DNA from 4 places in the Streptomyces sediminimaris genome. Region 1 is predicted to be linked to each of the others. Evidence: riboswitches for the same ligand, from Rfam matches in the RefSeq annotation. Region 1 holds a riboswitch; each other region holds the start of a gene.

The links. A riboswitch is a leader RNA that binds a small molecule or an ion and turns the genes downstream of it on or off. The one in region 1 is predicted to bind cyclic di-AMP.
Region 2: it holds a riboswitch for cyclic di-AMP, as region 1 does, so the genes downstream of both, ACJ9NR_RS24270 (C40 family peptidase) here and ACJ9NR_RS18740 (M23 family metallopeptidase) in region 1, are expected to answer to the same signal.
Region 3: it holds a riboswitch for cyclic di-AMP, as region 1 does, so the genes downstream of both, ACJ9NR_RS04835 (C40 family peptidase) here and ACJ9NR_RS18740 (M23 family metallopeptidase) in region 1, are expected to answer to the same signal.
Region 4: it holds a riboswitch for cyclic di-AMP, as region 1 does, so the genes downstream of both, ACJ9NR_RS32285 (M23 family metallopeptidase) here and ACJ9NR_RS18740 (M23 family metallopeptidase) in region 1, are expected to answer to the same signal.

Annotation. Positions count from the first base shown of each region.
Region 1 covers NZ_JBJWOT010000001.1:4,060,804-4,065,004, reverse strand. The annotation lists gene ACJ9NR_RS18755 (MarR family winged helix-turn-helix transcriptional regulator) at 1-292, opposite strand, end outside; gene ACJ9NR_RS18750 (dihydrofolate reductase family protein) at 413-1,546, shown strand; tRNA gene ACJ9NR_RS18745 (tRNA-Met) at 1,596-1,669, shown strand; cyclic di-AMP (ydaO/yuaA leader) riboswitch at 2,026-2,182, shown strand; gene ACJ9NR_RS18740 (M23 family metallopeptidase) at 2,195-3,217, shown strand; gene ACJ9NR_RS18735 (PrsW family intramembrane metalloprotease) at 3,309-4,201, opposite strand, start outside.
Region 2 covers NZ_JBJWOT010000001.1:5,186,532-5,190,732, forward strand. The annotation lists gene ACJ9NR_RS24260 (hypothetical protein) at 165-518, shown strand; gene ACJ9NR_RS24265 (tellurite resistance/C4-dicarboxylate transporter family protein) at 496-1,470, opposite strand; gene ACJ9NR_RS24270 (C40 family peptidase) at 1,595-2,770, opposite strand; cyclic di-AMP (ydaO/yuaA leader) riboswitch at 2,779-2,946, opposite strand; gene pcrA (DNA helicase PcrA) at 3,476-4,201, shown strand, end outside.
Region 3 covers NZ_JBJWOT010000001.1:1,043,351-1,047,551, reverse strand. The annotation lists gene ACJ9NR_RS04840 (helix-turn-helix transcriptional regulator) at 1-381, opposite strand, end outside; gene ACJ9NR_RS04835 (C40 family peptidase) at 565-2,214, opposite strand; cyclic di-AMP (ydaO/yuaA leader) riboswitch at 2,223-2,396, opposite strand; gene ACJ9NR_RS04830 (DUF5997 family protein) at 2,630-3,034, opposite strand; gene ACJ9NR_RS04825 (LysR family substrate-binding domain-containing protein) at 3,140-3,901, shown strand; gene ACJ9NR_RS04820 (hypothetical protein) at 4,155-4,201, shown strand, end outside.
Region 4 covers NZ_JBJWOT010000001.1:7,051,886-7,056,086, forward strand. The annotation lists gene ACJ9NR_RS32280 (alpha-galactosidase) at 1-1,471, shown strand, start outside; cyclic di-AMP (ydaO/yuaA leader) riboswitch at 1,767-1,934, shown strand; gene ACJ9NR_RS32285 (M23 family metallopeptidase) at 1,939-2,859, shown strand; gene ACJ9NR_RS32290 (SGNH/GDSL hydrolase family protein) at 3,140-3,925, shown strand; gene ACJ9NR_RS32295 (TetR/AcrR family transcriptional regulator) at 3,971-4,201, opposite strand, start outside.

The sequences.
Region 1 (4,201 bases):
TGCCCCGCTTGTCCCACTTGCAGTTCTCGCGCCGGACCAGCCCGTCCTTCTCCAGCCGGGACACGGCGTACGTCAGCCGGCTCCGGGTGATCTTCGTCCTCCCGGCGAGGTCGGTCATCCTGAGCCGCCGCTCGGGCGCCTCGGAGAGGTTGGCCAGGATGGAGTAGTACAGGTGCGGCATGCCGGCGTCCTGCTGGAGCTGCCGGTCGATCGCGTCCTCCAGGAGGTGCGCCGCGGCGAGGTACGCGCGCCAGGCGCGCTGCTCCTCGGAGGTGAGCCAGCGAGTCGTCATGCCGCCAGTGTAGTTTTGCTTAAAACTTGAACCAAGTCACCCGCCCGCCCGATACCGTCTGCCCGCCGGGTCCGCCCGCCCGGCCTGCCCCGCCCGTCGCCGAGAGTGAGCGCGCGTCCGATGCCGTACCCCTACGTCCTGCTGTCCGCCGCCGTCTCCCTCGACGGCTACCTCGACGACACCGGTCCCGAACGCCTGCTGCTCTCCGGACCGGCCGACTTCGAGCGTGTGGACGAGGTGCGGGCGTCGGTCGACGCGATCCTCGTCGGCGCCGGGACCATCCGCGCCGACAACCCGCGGCTGCTGGTCAACTCGCCCAGGCGCCGGGCCGCCCGGGTCGCGGCGGGGCGGTCGGAGTACCCGCTCAAGGTGACCGTCAGCGGCTCCGGCGAGCTGGATCCGGACGCCGTTTTCTGGCACACCGGCGGCGACAGGCTCCTGTACACGACCGACAAGGGCGCCGAACGCGCCCGCGCGCTCGGCCTCGCCGCCGGCGTCGTCGCGCTCGGCCCCGGCCTCGACTGGCGCGGGCTCCTCGCGCACCTGCACGACGAACGGGGCGTGCGACGCCTGATGGTCGAGGGCGGCGGCACGATCCACACCCAGCTCCTGCAGCAGGGCCTCGCCGACGAGCTCCAGCTCGTCCTCGCCCCCCTCTTCGTCGGCGACCCGGAAGCGCCCCGCCTCTTCGGCCCCGGCGCCTACCAGGGCGGGCGTCTGCGTCTGACGGAGACGCGGCGGATCGAGGACGTCGTCCTCATGCGCTACGAGCCCACCGCCCCCGGCGCCGGCCCGCTGCCCACCGCCGCCGACCACCACTGGCTGGCCCTCGCCTGCGAGCTCGCGGCCCTGTGCCCGCCCTCCCGTACGGCCTTCAGCGTGGGCGCGGTGATCGTCGCCGCCGACGGCACGGAACTCGCCCGCGGCCACTCCCGTGAGGGCGGCGACCCCGTCGTGCACGCCGAGGAGGCGGCCCTGGCCAAGCTCGGCCCGGCCGATCCGAGGCTGGCGTCGGCCACGGTCTACACCAGCCTGGAGCCCTGTACCCGCCGGGCGTCCCGGCCGAAGCCCTGCGCCCGGCTGATCCTCGACGCGGGCGTACGGCGGGTGGTCACGGCGTGGCGGGAGCCGGACACCTTCGTCGCGGGCGCGGACGGCAGCGGCCTGCTGGCGGCGCGCGGCGTCGAGGTGGTCGTACTCGAAGAGCACCGGGAGCGGGCCGAGGCGCCGAACCGTCATCTGCCGGGCTTCTGAGCCGTGGCGTGGACGGCCCCGCGGATGGCGTATGCTGATGACACACCGACGCGGGGTGGAGCAGCTCGGTAGCTCGCTGGGCTCATAACCCAGAGGTCGCAGGTTCAAATCCTGTCCCCGCTACTCAAGGCTCAGGGCCGAAGTCCGGAAACGGATTTCGGCCCTGAGCGTTTCCCGGGGCCTCCTGTCCGCAACGGCGTCCCGTGAGGCTGTCCCGTGAGGCCGTCCTGTGGGGCCGTCACGTGAGGCCGTGACGTGTGGTGACCGGGCGACCGCTTTCCGCATAACGACTGACACACCGTCAGGGCGGGCGGAGCGATCGAGGCGAGGTCAACTCGCCCGTTTTCTGCCGCTCTTGGTCCCTACGTCCGGGCCAAGAAGCGTTAATGATCAAGCGGAACGGCTTGGAATCGGTACCCCGGGTCTATTAACGTTCGATAACGCAGCGCGGTCGTCCCAGCCGTCACAAGAGGCGGCTCCGTGCGCACGCGCCGAATCCCGCAAGGGAACCGGGGAACCACCACCCAGGGGTGAATCGCGTGGATGCCGCCGTGAAGCCACGGCTGCTGTACGCGCGTAGGAGACCTTCCTGCTCCGAACCCGTCAGCTAACCCGGTAGGCGAGAAGGAAGGAAAGGAGCGCGCCCACGTGGCGTCCAACCCGCCTGCCCCGGCAGCACCGTTCGTGCCGAGCACCGAGCCCTTCGGCTTCGCCGGTCCCTCCGAGGAGGGTCCGTGGGAGGAGTGGAACCCCACCGAGGAGTCCCTCCGTCCCGTTCGCGGCCGGCACCGTGTCGCCAAGCAGCGTGGCGGCGGGCTCGCCCGCAGCTCCACGGTTCTCGGTGTCGGCGTCATAGCGGCCGTCGGCGCGGGCGGCATGGCCAGCGCGAACACCGGCAAGCCGCCGGTCTCCATCTCCATGCCCGACCTGGGCTCCGTCGGCCACATGTTCGGCGGCTCCTCCGACGCCGCCAAGGGCTCGGCCACCGCGCTCAGCACCGTCGGAGTGACCACCGAGGAGACCGAGCAGGGCGCCCAGGACGCCGGTGAGGCGCTGCGCGACCGCATCATGGCGCAGGCCGAGAGCCAGCAGGTCCAGGTGGACAGCAAGGCCCAGACCGTCACCGAGGCCGCCATCGCGCGGCAGGCCGAGGCCGCCGCCGCCAAGGCGGAGAAGGACGCCGCGGCCAAGGCCGCCGCCGCCAAGGAGAAGGCCGAGGCCGCCGCCAAGAAGGCCGCCGAGGCCGCGCGGCTGGCCGAACTGGCCAAGGAGTACCGCCTTCCGGTCGTGTCCTACACGATCACCGGCACCTTCGGGCAGGCCGGCTCCATGTGGTCCTCCGGCTACCACACGGGCCTCGACTTCGCCGCTCCCACGGGCACGCTCATCAAGGCCGTCCACAGCGGCACCGTCACCCAGGCCGGCTGGGCCGGCTCCTACGGCTACCGCACGGTCCTGACCCTCGACGACGGCACGGAGCTGTGGTTCTGCCACCAGTCGTCGATCAGCGTGAGCGTGGGCCAGAAGGTCAGCACGGGCGAGGTCATCGGACGGGTCGGCGCCACGGGCAACGTGACCGGGCCCCACCTCCACCTCGAGGTCCACCCGAACGGCCAGGCCCAGGCCGTCGACCCGATGACCTGGCTGCGCGGCAAGGGCCTCAACCCCTGAGCCAGGCCACTGTCCGAGGACGGACCCACGGCGCCCCGGTGACCGGGGTCGCCCCGGCCCGGCCCGGCCCGGCCCGACCCGGCGCCGGCTCTCAGGACTGGTACGGGTTGTACGGGGTGTACGGCTTGTACGCGGTGTACGGCTTGTACGCGGTGTACGGCGTCGCCGGGTACCCGTACGTCCCGTACGCGCCGTACGCGCCGTAGGTCCCGTACGCCGGCCATGGCGGCGCGACCGCCGGTGCCGCGGGCGCCGTGGCACGCGCGGCGTAGTCCAGCGCCGGACGTGCCACGTCACGCCGCCGCCACAGCTCGAACAGCAACTCCCGTTCCCTGACGACGAAGTCCTCCCCGGCCCGGCCGCGCCGGCCCCGGTGCCGCAGGAAGGCCAGTGAGGTCGCGTACGCCTCGTACTGGGTGACCTGGCGTGCCGCGGGCCGGCCGCCGTGGTGGGCGGCGTAGTCGCGGGCCAGCCGGCGGGCCCGCATCGAGCCGAGGACGTAGGGTTCGGCGGGGGAGAGCCAGCCGGCGACGGCGTAGGCGGGCAGTTCCTCGCGCACGGTGCGCAGTTCGCGCTGGCGCGTCCAGATCACCAGCCAGGTCAGCAGGCCGAACGCCGGGACCATGAAGGCGGCGTAGACGGCGAAGAACCCGTACTCGCCGAAGGTCGACGAGCCGTTCCAGATCGCGTGCATGGCCATCGCGAGCAGCAGGCCGGAGAGCGGGACCAGGACCCGCCGCAGACGCCGGCGCTCCGGCGAGAGCGCGGCGAGGCCGAAGCCGATGCCGGTCAGGACGGTGAAGAGCGGGTGGGCGAACGGCGACATGATGACGCGGACGAAGAACGTCGCGGCGGTGACGGAGGCGATGCCGCGTTCCCCGGTGAGCTGGTCGGTGCCGAAGGCGGTGCCCAGATAGAGGATGTTCTCGGTGAACGCGAAGCCGGTGGCGGTGACACCGGCGATGACCACGCCGTCGACGATCC
Region 2 (4,201 bases), 1.1 Mb from region 1:
AGGATCCCTGTTTACGCAGAATCCTTCGGCGGGTCTGCGCCATCCTGGGCGCGGTCCGCGTGACGGCTGCCGCCTCGATTCTCCGAGGGGCAGGCCGGTGTCGGATCCGCGAAGGGCAGGGCGGTGCCGGACGCCCCATGCGCCCCTGTTTAAGCTCCAGCCCCATGGACGTACTCATCCATCTCTTCGTCGCCCTGCACATCATCGGCATCGCCGCGCTGCTGGGTGGCTTCCTCACCCAGATGAAGGCGATGGGGCAGGGCACGGCCCGCTTCGTCCCCGGCATGCTGCACGGGGCGCTGACGATGCTGGTCACCGGAGCGGTGCTGGTCGGCCTCAACCAGGCCGACGATCATCACGTCAACAACGTCAAGATCGGTATCAAGCTGGCCCTGCTGGTCGTGATCCTCGGCCTGGTCTACGTGAAGCGGGACGACGAGCAGGTGGACAAGGGCCTGTTCGGGCTCGTGGGCCTGCTCACCACGGCGAACATCTTCATCGCGGTGCTGTGGACCTGAGGCCGGCGCGGGCGTCCGCCACGGCCCCCGCGGCGACGGCCGCCCACACCGCCACCGCGATCCAGAGCAGCACCTGCCCGGGTCCCCTCAGCCACGGGGCACCGAGGGAGGTGGTGGCGGACAGCACCGCCACCGCCGTCATCCCCAGCGGGAACACGGTCGACCAGCGGCGCGCGTCGTAGCGCAGCCGGGGCCGGGCCGCCTCGGCGACGAGGAGTACGGCGTACCAGGCCAGGTCGAGCACGAGCAGGGCGGCGGTGACCGTGCGCAGGACGCCGCGGTCGTCGTCGTTCCACAGGTACAGGCGCGCGCTGTCAGCGGCGAGGAGTTTCGATCCGGCGAGCGCCGAGATGGCGAGCGCGCCGCCCGCCACCCAGTGGTCGCCCTGCCCCTCGGCCACCTGCCGCAGCTCGAAACGGGACAGCGCGAAGCCGTAGAGGACGAGGCCGAGCCCGAACAGCACGAGGGCGGCGTGCGCGAGCCACGCGGTCGCCCCGGCCCCGGCGAGCGTGGCGCCGAGCACCGCGAGCCCCTGCGTGGCCACGCAGCACAGGAACACCGAACCCGGCATACGGCGCCGGCAGTTCCGTACGACCTCGACGATCAGCACCGGCCACAGCACGGCCGCCGACGCGAGCAGGGCCTCGGCCAGGACCGGCCGGCCGAGGAGGCTGAACCGGGTGCCGAGCACGGTGGTCGCCGCGACGGCGGTCAGCGACGGCGGCTGCCGCGCGTCCGCCCACCACCGCTCCCGGCCCCGCACCAGACTCATGCCGAAGTTCGCCGCCAGCCCCGCCCAGACGGCGCTCGCCAGGACCAGGGTGATCCACGACAGCACCTCCTGCCCCGTCATACGCAGGCCGACCGACACGATGCCGGTCGCCATCACGGCGGCTCCGGCCGCCGGGGGGCGCCGCGCCCACCAGGCGCGGAAGGAGCTGGGGCCGGACATGGGCTCGATGCTAAGCGCTCCACCGCTCAGTGCCGCGGCACAGGCACGGCACGGGCGCGGCACCGGCGCGGCAGCACATACGAGGTACTTCGCGGCGGGCGGGGAGCGCCCCGCACCTGCCTCATCAGGCCGGGCGCACCACGCTGTGGATGATCGACGAACCGGCGTAGTAGATCGACTCCTCGCGGACGTACGCGCCCGGCTTCGGCGCGTGGATCATCATGCCGTTGCCGATGTAGATGCCGACGTGGCTGATGTCGTCGTAGAAGAAGATCAGGTCGCCCGGCTGGGCGTCGGCGAGGGAGACCGTGGTGCCCGCGTCGACCTGGTCATAGGTGGTGCGCGGCAGGCTGACACCGGCGGCCTTCCAGGCGGCCTGGGTGAGGCCGGAGCAGTCGTAGGAGTCGGGGCCGGTGGCACCCCAGACGTACGGCTTGCCGATCTGCGCGCGGGCGAAGGCGAGCGCCTTCGCCGCCTTGGTGGCGTACGCGGAGTCGCCGGTGGAGGTGGAACCCGAGTCGGTGGAAGAGCCGGCGGTGGAGCCGGACGAGGAACTGCTCGCCGCCGCGGCCTCCTCCTTGGCCTTCTGCGCGGCGGCCTGCTGCCTGGCCAGCTCAGCAGCCTTGCGCGCGGCCTCCTCCTCCTTCTTCCGCTGGATCGCCGCGAGCCGCGCCTTCTCCTCGGCGGTCAGCTTCGACAGCAGCTCGCGCGCGTCGGAGAGCTTCTTCTGCACGGTGGCCTTGGCCGTCCGCAGGTCGCTCTGCGTGTCAGTGAGCGTCCGGAGGTCCTTGGACGCCTCCTGGCGCTTCTTCATCGTCGCGGACTGCTCGGTGAAGTAGTCGTCCACCGCGGACTTCTGCCGGGCGGTCAGCCGGCCCATCAGCTGCGTCTGGTCGAAGTAGTCCTGCGGGGAGTCGGCGAGCAGGAAGGTCGCCGTGTCGGGTGCGGCGGCGCCGGTGCGGTACTGGGCCGCGGCGAAGGTGCCGAGCCGCTCCCGCTCCTCGTTGAGCTTCTGGGCGCGCTTGGCGACGTCGTCGAGGAGGGTGTCGACGCGCTTGCGCTGCGTCGTGGTCTTCTCCTTGGCCGCGTTGTACTTCTCGGTGGCCGATTCCGCCTGGCGGTAGAGGTCGTCGACCTTCTTCTCGACTTCCTCGAGGCTCGGCCTGCCGTCGGTCACGGGGGCGGCGTTGGCCGACTGGGAGAGCAGGGCCACGGAGGTGAGGGCGGCCGTGGCGAGAGCGGGGGTGCGTATGCCTGTGACGCGCGAGGCTGAGGGGCGCGACTTGCGGTGCGACGCCAAGGGAGGCGACTCCTTCCACGTTCCGCCTACCGGGTTAGCTGTCGGGTTCGGGCGGGTGGTTCGGAAGGCTTGCCCTACGGTCCGCTCCCGTGCGGGGTCGGACCGATTCACCCCGGGAACGGTGGGTCCCCGGCTCCGGGCGCGCGGTGGCGCACCGGACTCGGCGGAGGCCGCGCGGCCCGGCGACGTTCGCCGGTGGGGGTCGTACGGCCCGCCCGGAACCGTAGCCAACTCGTGTGGCCGCTGTGAAGGTTGATGTTCGATATGCCCGATACATTTTCGTGACCTTTGGTCAAGGCGCCGAGCGGTGCGGTCGGGCGTGGTGCGGTCTGCGTGGATTCGCGGCTGTTCGGTCACCACGGTTGGGGTCGGGGCTGGGCCCTCGTGGCGCTGGGGCTGAGGCCGGGGCTGGGCCCTCGTGGCGCTGGGGCTGAGGCCGGGGCTGGGCCCTCGTGGCGCTGGGGCTGAGGCCGGGGCTGGGCCCTCGTTGCGCTGGGGCCGGGATCGGGGCCGGGTCTGGTCCTCGTGACGAGAGGCTGGGGCCCGGTCTGGGGTTCGTGACGCCGGAGCCGGAGCCGGAGCCGGAGCCAGAGCCGGGGTCGGGGCCGGAGCCGGGGCCTCGTGACGAGGAGGGACGCCCCCGTTTCGGCGAAGTTCGCGGGGCGGCGGCGGGCTGTCAGTGCGGCGCCCTAGACTCGGAGGGCGATGAGCAGCCTCTTTGACGACAGCTTCCTGGCGGACCTCCAGGCCCCTCGCGGGCACGAGGAGGGGCCCCCGCCGCCGCCCGAGGACGATCACGGACCGGAGCCGGTTCCGGACGATCTGTTCGGTGGGAAGTTCGACGTGCCGCCGGACCGGGACACCCACTACCGTGACGGCGCCCCGCGCCCGGTGCTCGACCCGGCCGCCCTGCTGGACGGGCTGAACGAGAACCAGCGCGCGGCCGTCGTCCACTCCGGCACCCCGCTGCTCATCGTGGCAGGCGCCGGCTCGGGCAAGACCCGTGTGCTCACCCACCGCATCGCCCACCTGCTCGCCGAGCGGCACGTCCACCCGGGCCAGATCCTCGCGATCACCTTCACCAACAAGGCCGCGGGTGAGATGAGGGAGCGCGTCGAGCAGCTCGTCGGCCCGCGCGCGAACGCGATGTGGGTGATGACCTTCCACAGCGCGTGCGTGCGCATCCTGCGCCGGGAGTCGAAGAAGCTCGGCTTCACGTCGTCGTTCTCGATCTACGACGCCGCCGACTCCAAGCGCCTGATGGCCCTGGTCTGCCGCGACCTGGACCTCGACCCCAAGCGGTATCCGCCGAAGTCCTTCAGCGCCAAGATCAGCAACCTGAAGAACGAGCTGATCGACGAGGAGGACTTCGCGGGCCAGGCCGCCGACGGCTTCGAGAAGACCCTCGCGCAGGCCTACGCCATGTACCAG
Region 3 (4,201 bases), 3.0 Mb from region 1:
CGGCGTCGTCGTCCCGGGCAGCGGAATCGCCAGGACGTGGTCCGCGTCCATGGCGTCGCCGATCAGCCGCCTGGTCGGGCTCGCCGACCAGGCGGAACCGGCGGCCCGGCGCGCGGTGAGGGGCTCCCTGCCGGACCCCGCCGCATAGTGCCGGGCGAACGGGTACCCCGCGCGCAGCAGGCCCAGATCCTCCTCCGCGAGCCCGTCGAACACCGTGGCCAGGGCCGGCGGCATGCCCACCGTGCCCTCGCTCTCGCTCCAGTCGTCGAGCTTGTAGACCAGGGTCTCGCCGCCGCACACGCCCGGCAGCGCGCTCGCCAGCAGCGGCCAGAGCCGCTCGGGCTCGCTCTCGTTGAGCGCGGCGACGGCCACCGACAGCATGCGCTCGTGTGCCGAGCCCCGCGCCTGTCCCACGTTCTCTCCGCTCGTCCGCCGCGTACGCAGTTCTGCCCATACCGGCGATACCCCACGCCGTCCGAGACTTCAACCGGGCCGCCGCGATGATCTCGGGCCCGATCACCGTGCGGGCCGCCGGAGCGGGGGGCCGGCGGCCCGCAGCACGCCTTACGCGGGGCGCACGGCGATCCGTACGGCCGCCTCACCGGCGTTGTGGATCGACTCCTCACGGATGACCGAGCCGGGACCGGGCGCGTGGACCATCATGCCGTTGCCCGTGTACAGCCCGACATGGCTGAAGTTGTCGTGGAAGAAGATCAGGTCGCCGGGGCGGGACTCGGCGAGCGGGATCACCGTGCCGGTGCCCGCTTGCTCGGAGGTGCTGCGCGGCAGTGCGACCCCGGCGGCCTTCCACGCCGCCTGGGTGAGACCCGCGTTGTCGTACGACTCCGGCCCGACCGCACCCCACAGACACGGCCTGCCGATCTGCGCGCGGGCGAAGGCGACGGCCCGGTCGGCCTGGGTTCCGACGGGCGCCTCGACGGCCGGGACGCCGGTGTCGAGGACGCTCGGCTGCCGCGCGCCCCAGTGGCCGAGGGCGGGTACGCCCGTGTCGAGGCCGCTCGGCTGCCGCATGCGCCAGTCCTCGACGGCCGGCACCCCTGTGTCCAGGACACTGGGCTCCCGCAGCCGCATCCGCCACGCCTCCTCGGCCGCGGACACACCCGTCTCGGCGACGCCCGGCTGCCGCGCGCCCCAGTTCCCGGCGTCGGAGGCGCCGGTGTCGAGCAGGGCCGGCTGCCGCGTGCGCCAGTCCTCACCGGCGGGGATCGCGGTGCCGGGGAGGTCCGGCTGCTGCGCGCCCCAGTTCCCGGCGGCGGGTGCGCCGGTGTCGAGCAGGGCCGGCTGCCGCGTGCGCCAGTCCTCACCGGCGGGGATCGCGGTGCCGGGGACGTCCGGCTGCTGCGCGCCCCAGTGGCCGAGGGCGGGTACGCCCGTGTCGAGGACGCTCGGCTGCCGCAGCCGCCACGCCTCCTCCGCCGCGCGCTGGGACTGCTCCGCCGGGGGCTGCCACGTGGTGAGGGCCTGGGGCTGGGCGGCCGCGAGCGGGGCCGCGGACGTCTGCCGGGCGGTGTGCCGGTACAGCAGGTCGCTGGCCGCCGCGATCTTGCGCTGGTTCTCCTGCTTGGAGCGGCGCAGCACCACCTGCCCGGGCTCCGGCGCCTCCGCGGGCGGGGCCGCGGTCTGCTGACGCTGGGCCGGCACAGCGGGCAGCGCGGCCGTCGGGCCGGCCGTCAGCTCCGCCGCGGGACGCTGCCGGGTCCCTCCGGCAGGAAGTTCGAGGGCGGGCCGGGCGGCCGCCTCCAGCTCACGGGCGGCGCCGTGGCCCGCCGTCCCGGAGGCCCGTTCCGGCCCCTTCGGACGGGCCGCGGTGCGCTGGGCCGGCAGCCGGTCGGCGGGGAGGATCGCCGGGGCCGTCGGGCCCAGGGACGAACGCGCCCCCTGGAACCACTGCCGGGCGAGGTTGTCCAGATCGGGGTCCGAGGTCCGGCCCCCGCCTCCCGGGGCCCGGCCCCGGGAGGCGGACTGCGCCCGGGTGATGTTGTGCAGGCCGGTGTCGCTCTCGGCCCGGTCGTACAGGCTGCTCACCCGCTGCCGGACGTCCTCGCTGCTCGGGGCCGCGTCCACCGCCGTCGCGGCGGCGTCGGCCGTCTGTGAGAACAGGGCCACCGAGGTGAGGGCAGCGGTGGCGAGAGCGGAGTTGCGCATTCCGGGAAGGCCGGAGCCTTGGGAGCGCGACGATCGTTCCGGCGCCATGGGAGCCGTACTCCTTCCGTGCTCCGCCTACCGAGTCAGCTGTCGGGTTCGGGCGGTCGATCCGGAAGGCATGCCCTACGGCCCTTGCCCGGACGGGCGGTCGGGCCGATTCACCCCATCGTTCGGTCGGGTCCCCGGCTCCGGCTGCCACGGGGGCGCACCGGACTCGGCGGAGGCCGCACGTCCCGGCGGGGCGCCGGAAGAACTCGTGCGGCCTGCCGCCAAACTAGCCAACTTGTGCGGCTCGTGTGAAGGTTGAGGGGCGGAATGTCCGATACGCTTCTGTGACCTTCGTCGTGACGTCCCGTCAGGTGCCGGGCGCCCGTACACAGCGGCTCCGGACGGCGACCGACCGTCGCCGGCGGACCGGCGGGCGGGCACGGGGCCGGGCGGTGGGCCGGGCGGTGGGCGGTGGTCAGGAGCGGCCGGACCCGCTCCGCGCCGCGCGCTCCGCGTTCCGCTGCTTGATCCGGGCCGCCTCCTTGCGGACCTCGGCCTGGGTCGCGCGCTCCCTCAGCAGCCACTCGGGCTGCTCCTGCTTCAGGGCCTCGATCTGCTCGGTGGTGAGCGCCTCGGTGACGCCGCCGCGCGCGAGGCCCGCGATGGAGACGCCCAGCTTCGCCGCGACCACCGGACGGGGGTGCGGACCGTCGGCCCGCAGCTCGCGCAGCCACGCGGGCGGATCGGCCTGCAACCGGTCGAGCTCGGCCCGCGAGACGGCACCCTCCCGGAACTCGGCGGGGGTGGCCTCGAGGTACACACCCAGCTTCTTCGCCGCGGTCGCGGGCTTCATCGTCTGGGTGCTCTGGTGCGACGTCATGGGGTCAGGGTATCGAGCGGACACGACGGCCCCGACCGGGGCCGCCGGCCCGGGACCGGTCACGGCCGGTGACCCGGCACCGCCCCGGGCCGGTAGCCTTGCGGCGTGACAGGCTCGCAGGCATCTCCCACGTTCCGGCTCGCGTACGTCCCGGGGGCGACGCCCGCGAAGTGGGTGCGGATCTGGAACGAGCGCCTGCCCGGCGTCCCGCTGGCCCTCCTCGCCGTACCGGCCGCCGAGGCGCCCGGCCTGCTGCGTGCCGGCGGCGCCGACGCCGGACTCCTGCGGCTGCCGGTCGACCGTACGTACTTCAGCGCCATCCCGCTCTACACGGAGACGACGGTCGTCGTGATCCCCAGGGATCACGTGATCACAGCGGTGGACGAGGTGAGCGTGGACGACCTCGCCGAAGAGGTCCTCCTCCACCCGCTGGACGACGTCCTCGGCTGGGACCGGCCGCCGGGCCGGCCCGCCGTCGAGCGTCCCGCCACCACGGAGGACGCCGTCGAACTCGTCGCGGCCGGAGTGGGCCTGCTGGTGGTCCCGCAGTCGCTGGCGCGCCTGCACCACCGCAGGGACCTGGTGTACCGGCCGGTCGTGGACGCTCCTCAGTCGAGTGTCGCCCTGGCGTGGCCCGAGGAGGCGACGACGGACCTGGTCGAGGACTTCATCGGCATCGTCCGCGGGCGCACGGTCAACAGCTCCCGGGGCCGCAAGGCCGCGGCGCCGGAGCCGAAGGGCAGGACCGGCGCGCGGGCCGGTGACAGGCGCGCTTCCACCGGCGCGAAAACGACGGCGCGCAACCTCGGGGGCAAATCCGACGTCTCCAAGGGCGCCAAGCGCAGGAAGCCCCGCCGCCGGGCGTAGCCCTCGGGCGGGGTGGCGTGGCCCCTGTGCTGTACGGGTCACCTTCACCCTCTCAGGGGGAGTCTTGCTTCGCATGGGGGAGCGCCGTGAGAGCGGCACCGAGGAGGAGCCGCTCAGCGACGAGCCGCTTGCCGGTGAGCCGCTCACCGATCAGCCGTACGCCGACGGGCCTCGCGCGGACGAGCCGCACGCCGACGCACCGCGCGCCGACGGACCACCGGCCGCTCCGCCCGGCCGCCGGGGACGTGAGCGGTTGCGCGCCGCCCTGTGGCGGTCGGCGTCCTTCGTCGGGCGCACGGT
Region 4 (4,201 bases), 3.0 Mb from region 1:
CGCCCTCGACACCGACGCGAGCGAGGAGCGCGGCGAGGTCTACGGCTGCGCGCTCGGCTGGTCGGGCTCGTGGCGGATCGCGGTGGCGCAGCTGCCCGACGCACGCGTGCAGATCACCGGCGGCTCGGGATACGACGACTCCGGGCTGCTGCGCCTGGAGGCGGGGCAGTCCTGGACCACGCCCGTCTTCGCGGGCCTGTGGAGCGAGGGCGGCTTCGGCGGGGCGAGCCGTGCCTGGCACGCCTACCAGCGCGCGTACGTGATCCCGGACGCGCAGCGGGACCGGCCGGTGCTGTTCAACTCCTGGGAGGCCACGGAGTTCGACATCTCCGAGGAGCAGCAGTCGGTGCTCGCCCGGCGGGCCGCCGCGATCGGCGTCGAGCTGTTCGTCGTCGACGACGGCTGGTTCGGCCGGCGCACCAGCGACCGGGCCGGGCTCGGCGACTGGTCGCCCAACCCGGACCGCTTCCCGAAGGGGCTCAGGCCCCTCGCGGAGTACGTGCACGCCCTCGGCATGCAGTTCGGCATCTGGGTGGAGCCCGAGATGGTCAACCCGGACAGCGACCTCTACCGCGAGCATCCGGACTGGGTCCAGTTCCAGCCGGGACGAAAGCGGACGGAGTTCCGCAATCAGCTCGTACTGAACCTGGCCCGCGAGGATGTCCAGGACCACCTGTGGCAGCAGCTCGACGCGCTGCTGTCCAGCGCCCCGATCGACTACGTGAAGTGGGACTTCAACCGCTGCTTCACCGATGCGGGCTGGCCCGGCGAGCCCTACCCGCAGCGGCTGTGGACCGACCATGTCCACGCCCTGTACGGCCTGTTGGACCGGCTGCGCGCGGCCCACCCGGGTGTCGCCTTCGAGTCGTGCTCGGGCGGCGGCGGCCGGATCGACCTCGGGATCATGGGCCGTACGGACCAGGTGTGGACCTCCGACAACACCGACCCGCTCGACCGGCTCGCCATCCAGCACGGCTTCAGCCAGATCCACCCCGCGCGCGTGATGGCGGCCTGGGTCACCGACAGCCCCAACACCCAGCTCAACGGCCGCGTCAGCTCGCTGCGCTTCCGGTTCGTCAGCTCCATGGCCGGAGTGCTCGGCGTCGGCGGCGACCTCACCCGCTGGAGCGAGGAGGAGCTGGCCGAGGCGGGGGAGTGGGTGGCCCTCTACAAGGAGATCCGCCCCCTGGTGCAGCAGGGGGACCTCTACCGGCTGCGGCCGCCCGCGGGCGGGCTGAGCGCGGTGCAGTACGTACGCGGGGACGAGGCGGTCGTCCTGGCCTGGCTGCAGGCGCAGAGCCACGGCGAACCCGTGCCCGCGCTGCGGCTCAGGGGTCTCGATCCGGCCGCTTCGTACGAATGCCTTGAAACGGGTGAAATCCACAGAGGTGCCGTACTGCTCCACCACGGACTGCGCACCGGGCTGCGCGGCGATCTCGACGCGGCCGTCGTCCGTCTGCGCCGCGTGTGAGCGGTGTGTCCGTATTGGTCTTTTCGCTCCAACTCGCTCGTAAATAGGGCCTCCTGGCGGCGCGGTGCGTGAGGAGCGTCATATCCGTGACCGAACGTGGTCCGTCATGTTCACGTAATGGACGCGCCGGACAAGGGAATTCGCCTGCGAAGACAGCCTTCGAATAACGCTGGGTCACCACGGTTTCCCCTCAAGGATCAACAGAATCGCTTTCACGGGGAACCGTCACTTGTCCCTTTGCGTCCTCGTCGCCTACGTTCACCACCGATCCGGACGGACGCCCAATCCTGCCGCCGTCCGGTGCCCGCACAACTCACCCGTGAACGGCAGGAGCGGGGGACCCACAGGAATCACCGCCTGTTCCGGTCTCCGGAACGGCTAGGGGTAAAGCCGCGTCGAACGCGCGGCCGGGCATCTCCAGCCCGCACCCGACAGCTCACCTCGTAGGCGCCGGAGAGGAATTCGTCATGCCCGCGAAGGGTAAGCACCGCCGTCCGAAGTCCCTGCGCTTCACCCGCACCATGGCCGTCGCCGGAACCGGTGGCGCCGCGCTCGCACTCCCGCTGATGGGGGCCACCGGCGCCCACGCCGCCACCGCGGACTCCGTTTCCCAGTCGGTTTCCCAAAAGGCCGTCCAGTCCCTTCCGAGCGCCGGGAAAAAGGCCACGGAGAAGAAGAATGCCGTGGCCGGCAACGGCGTTCGCACCTATTCGGTGCGCGCCGGTGACTGTCTCTCGAAGATCGCCGGCGAGCAGCATGTGGACGGCGGCTGGAAGAAGCTCTACTCGGACAACCGCCGGGCCGTCGGTGACGACCCGTCGTTGATCCACCCCGGCCTGAAGCTCACGCTCGGCAAGAAGGCCGCGCCGAGCGCCGCCCGGTCCTCCACGGCTCCGAAGGCCTCCGCCAAGAAGCCGTCCGCCAAGAAGCCGGCCGGCAGGAAGACCACCGCCACGCAGGCGTCCGAGACCACCGGCAGCGGCTTCACCCTCCCGGTGAACAGCTCCGCCATCGGCACCGGCTACAAGGTGGCCGGCAGCATGTGGTCCAGCGGCTACCACACCGGCGTCGACTTCGTGGTCCCGACCGGCACCACCGTCAGGGCGGTCGGCACCGGCACGGTGGTCTCCGCCGGGTGGGGCGGCGCGTACGGCAACCAGGTCGTCATCAGGCTCGCCGACGGCCACTACGCCCAGTACGGCCACCTGTCCCGGATATCCGTCTCGGCCGGCCAGGCCGTGACCGCCGGCCAGCAGCTAGGCCTCTCCGGTGCGACCGGCAACGTGACCGGCCCGCACCTGCACTTCGAGATCCGCACCACGCCGTACTACGGCTCCGACGTGGACCCGGTCGCCTACCTCCGCTCGAAGGGCGTCACCGTCGGCTGACCCCCCCTGCCACCTCTCCTGACACGCTGCCGAAGGCCGGACCTCGATCCCCGGGTCCGGCCTTCGGTATGTCCGCGCACGGACTCCGCGCACAGACAGGGCAGTTGAGAAGGCAACAGTGCGGTCCGGACGGTTATTCCGAGCTTGGCGAACACTTTAGAAGTGTCTTATCTCACCGCCCGTCAAGCCCTTCCGGCGCTTTCTTACGGTCGCGTAGGTCACATTCAAAGGTGGATCATCGGTCGACGTGGCAGACGATTCGAAGAGTGACAGCAGAGCAGTGATCGGGTCGTACGTCGCGGTGGGGGACAGCTTCACCGAGGGCGTCGGCGATCCCGGCCCCGACGGGGCGTACGTCGGCTGGGCCGACCGTTTCGCCGTGCTCCTCGCGGACCGGCGGCCCGAGGGCGACTTCGGCTACACGAACCTGGCGGTGCGCGGGAAGCTGCTCGACCAGATCGTGGCGGACCAGGTGCCGCAGGCGATCGCCCTCGAGCCGGACCTGGTCTCCTTCTGCGCGGGCGGCAACGACATCATCCGGCCGGGCACCGACCCCGACGAGGTCGCCGAGCGTTTCGAGCGGGCCGTCGCCCGGCTCACCGAGGCCGCGGGAACGGTCATGGTGACGACCGGGTTCGACACCCGCGGCGTTCCCGTGCTCCAGCGCCTGCGCGGCAAGATCGCCACCTACAACGGTCATGTCCGGGCCATCGCGGACCGCTACGGCTGCCCGGTGCTCGACCTGTGGTCCCTCAAGACCGTGCAGGACCGCCGGGCCTGGGACGGCGACCGGCTCCACCTCTCACCCGAAGGGCACACGCGCGTCGCGCTGCGCGCCGGGCAGGTCCTCGGTCTCGACATCCCGGCCGACCCGGACCAGCCCTGGCCGCCGCTGCCGCCGCGCGGCGCCCTGGAGATCCGCCGGGACGACGTGCAGTGGGCGCGCGAGTACCTGGTGCCCTGGATCGGCCGGCGGCTGCGCGGCGAGTCCTCCGGCGATCACGTGACGGCGAAGGGCACGCTGTCCCCGGACGACATCAGGATGCGGATCTCCTCGGTCGCCTGAGGCCTCCGGGTCCGCCGGACGTGGGCCCCCGCCCCGGGCGGGGGCTCAGTGCCCGGACGCCGTCAACGCCGCCCGCTCCATGCCCAGTTCACGTGCCAGCGCGTCGTCCACCCACTCCTGCGCCCGCGCGCGGGAGATCGCGCCGCCGTACGACGTCATCTGCACGGCGAGCCCGTCGAGCAGGGCCGTCAGGCGCAGGGCCGCGCCGTGCGGGTCCGGGCAGCGGAACTCGCCCCCGGCCGCCCCTTCGGCGATCACCTCGGCGAGCGCCGCCTT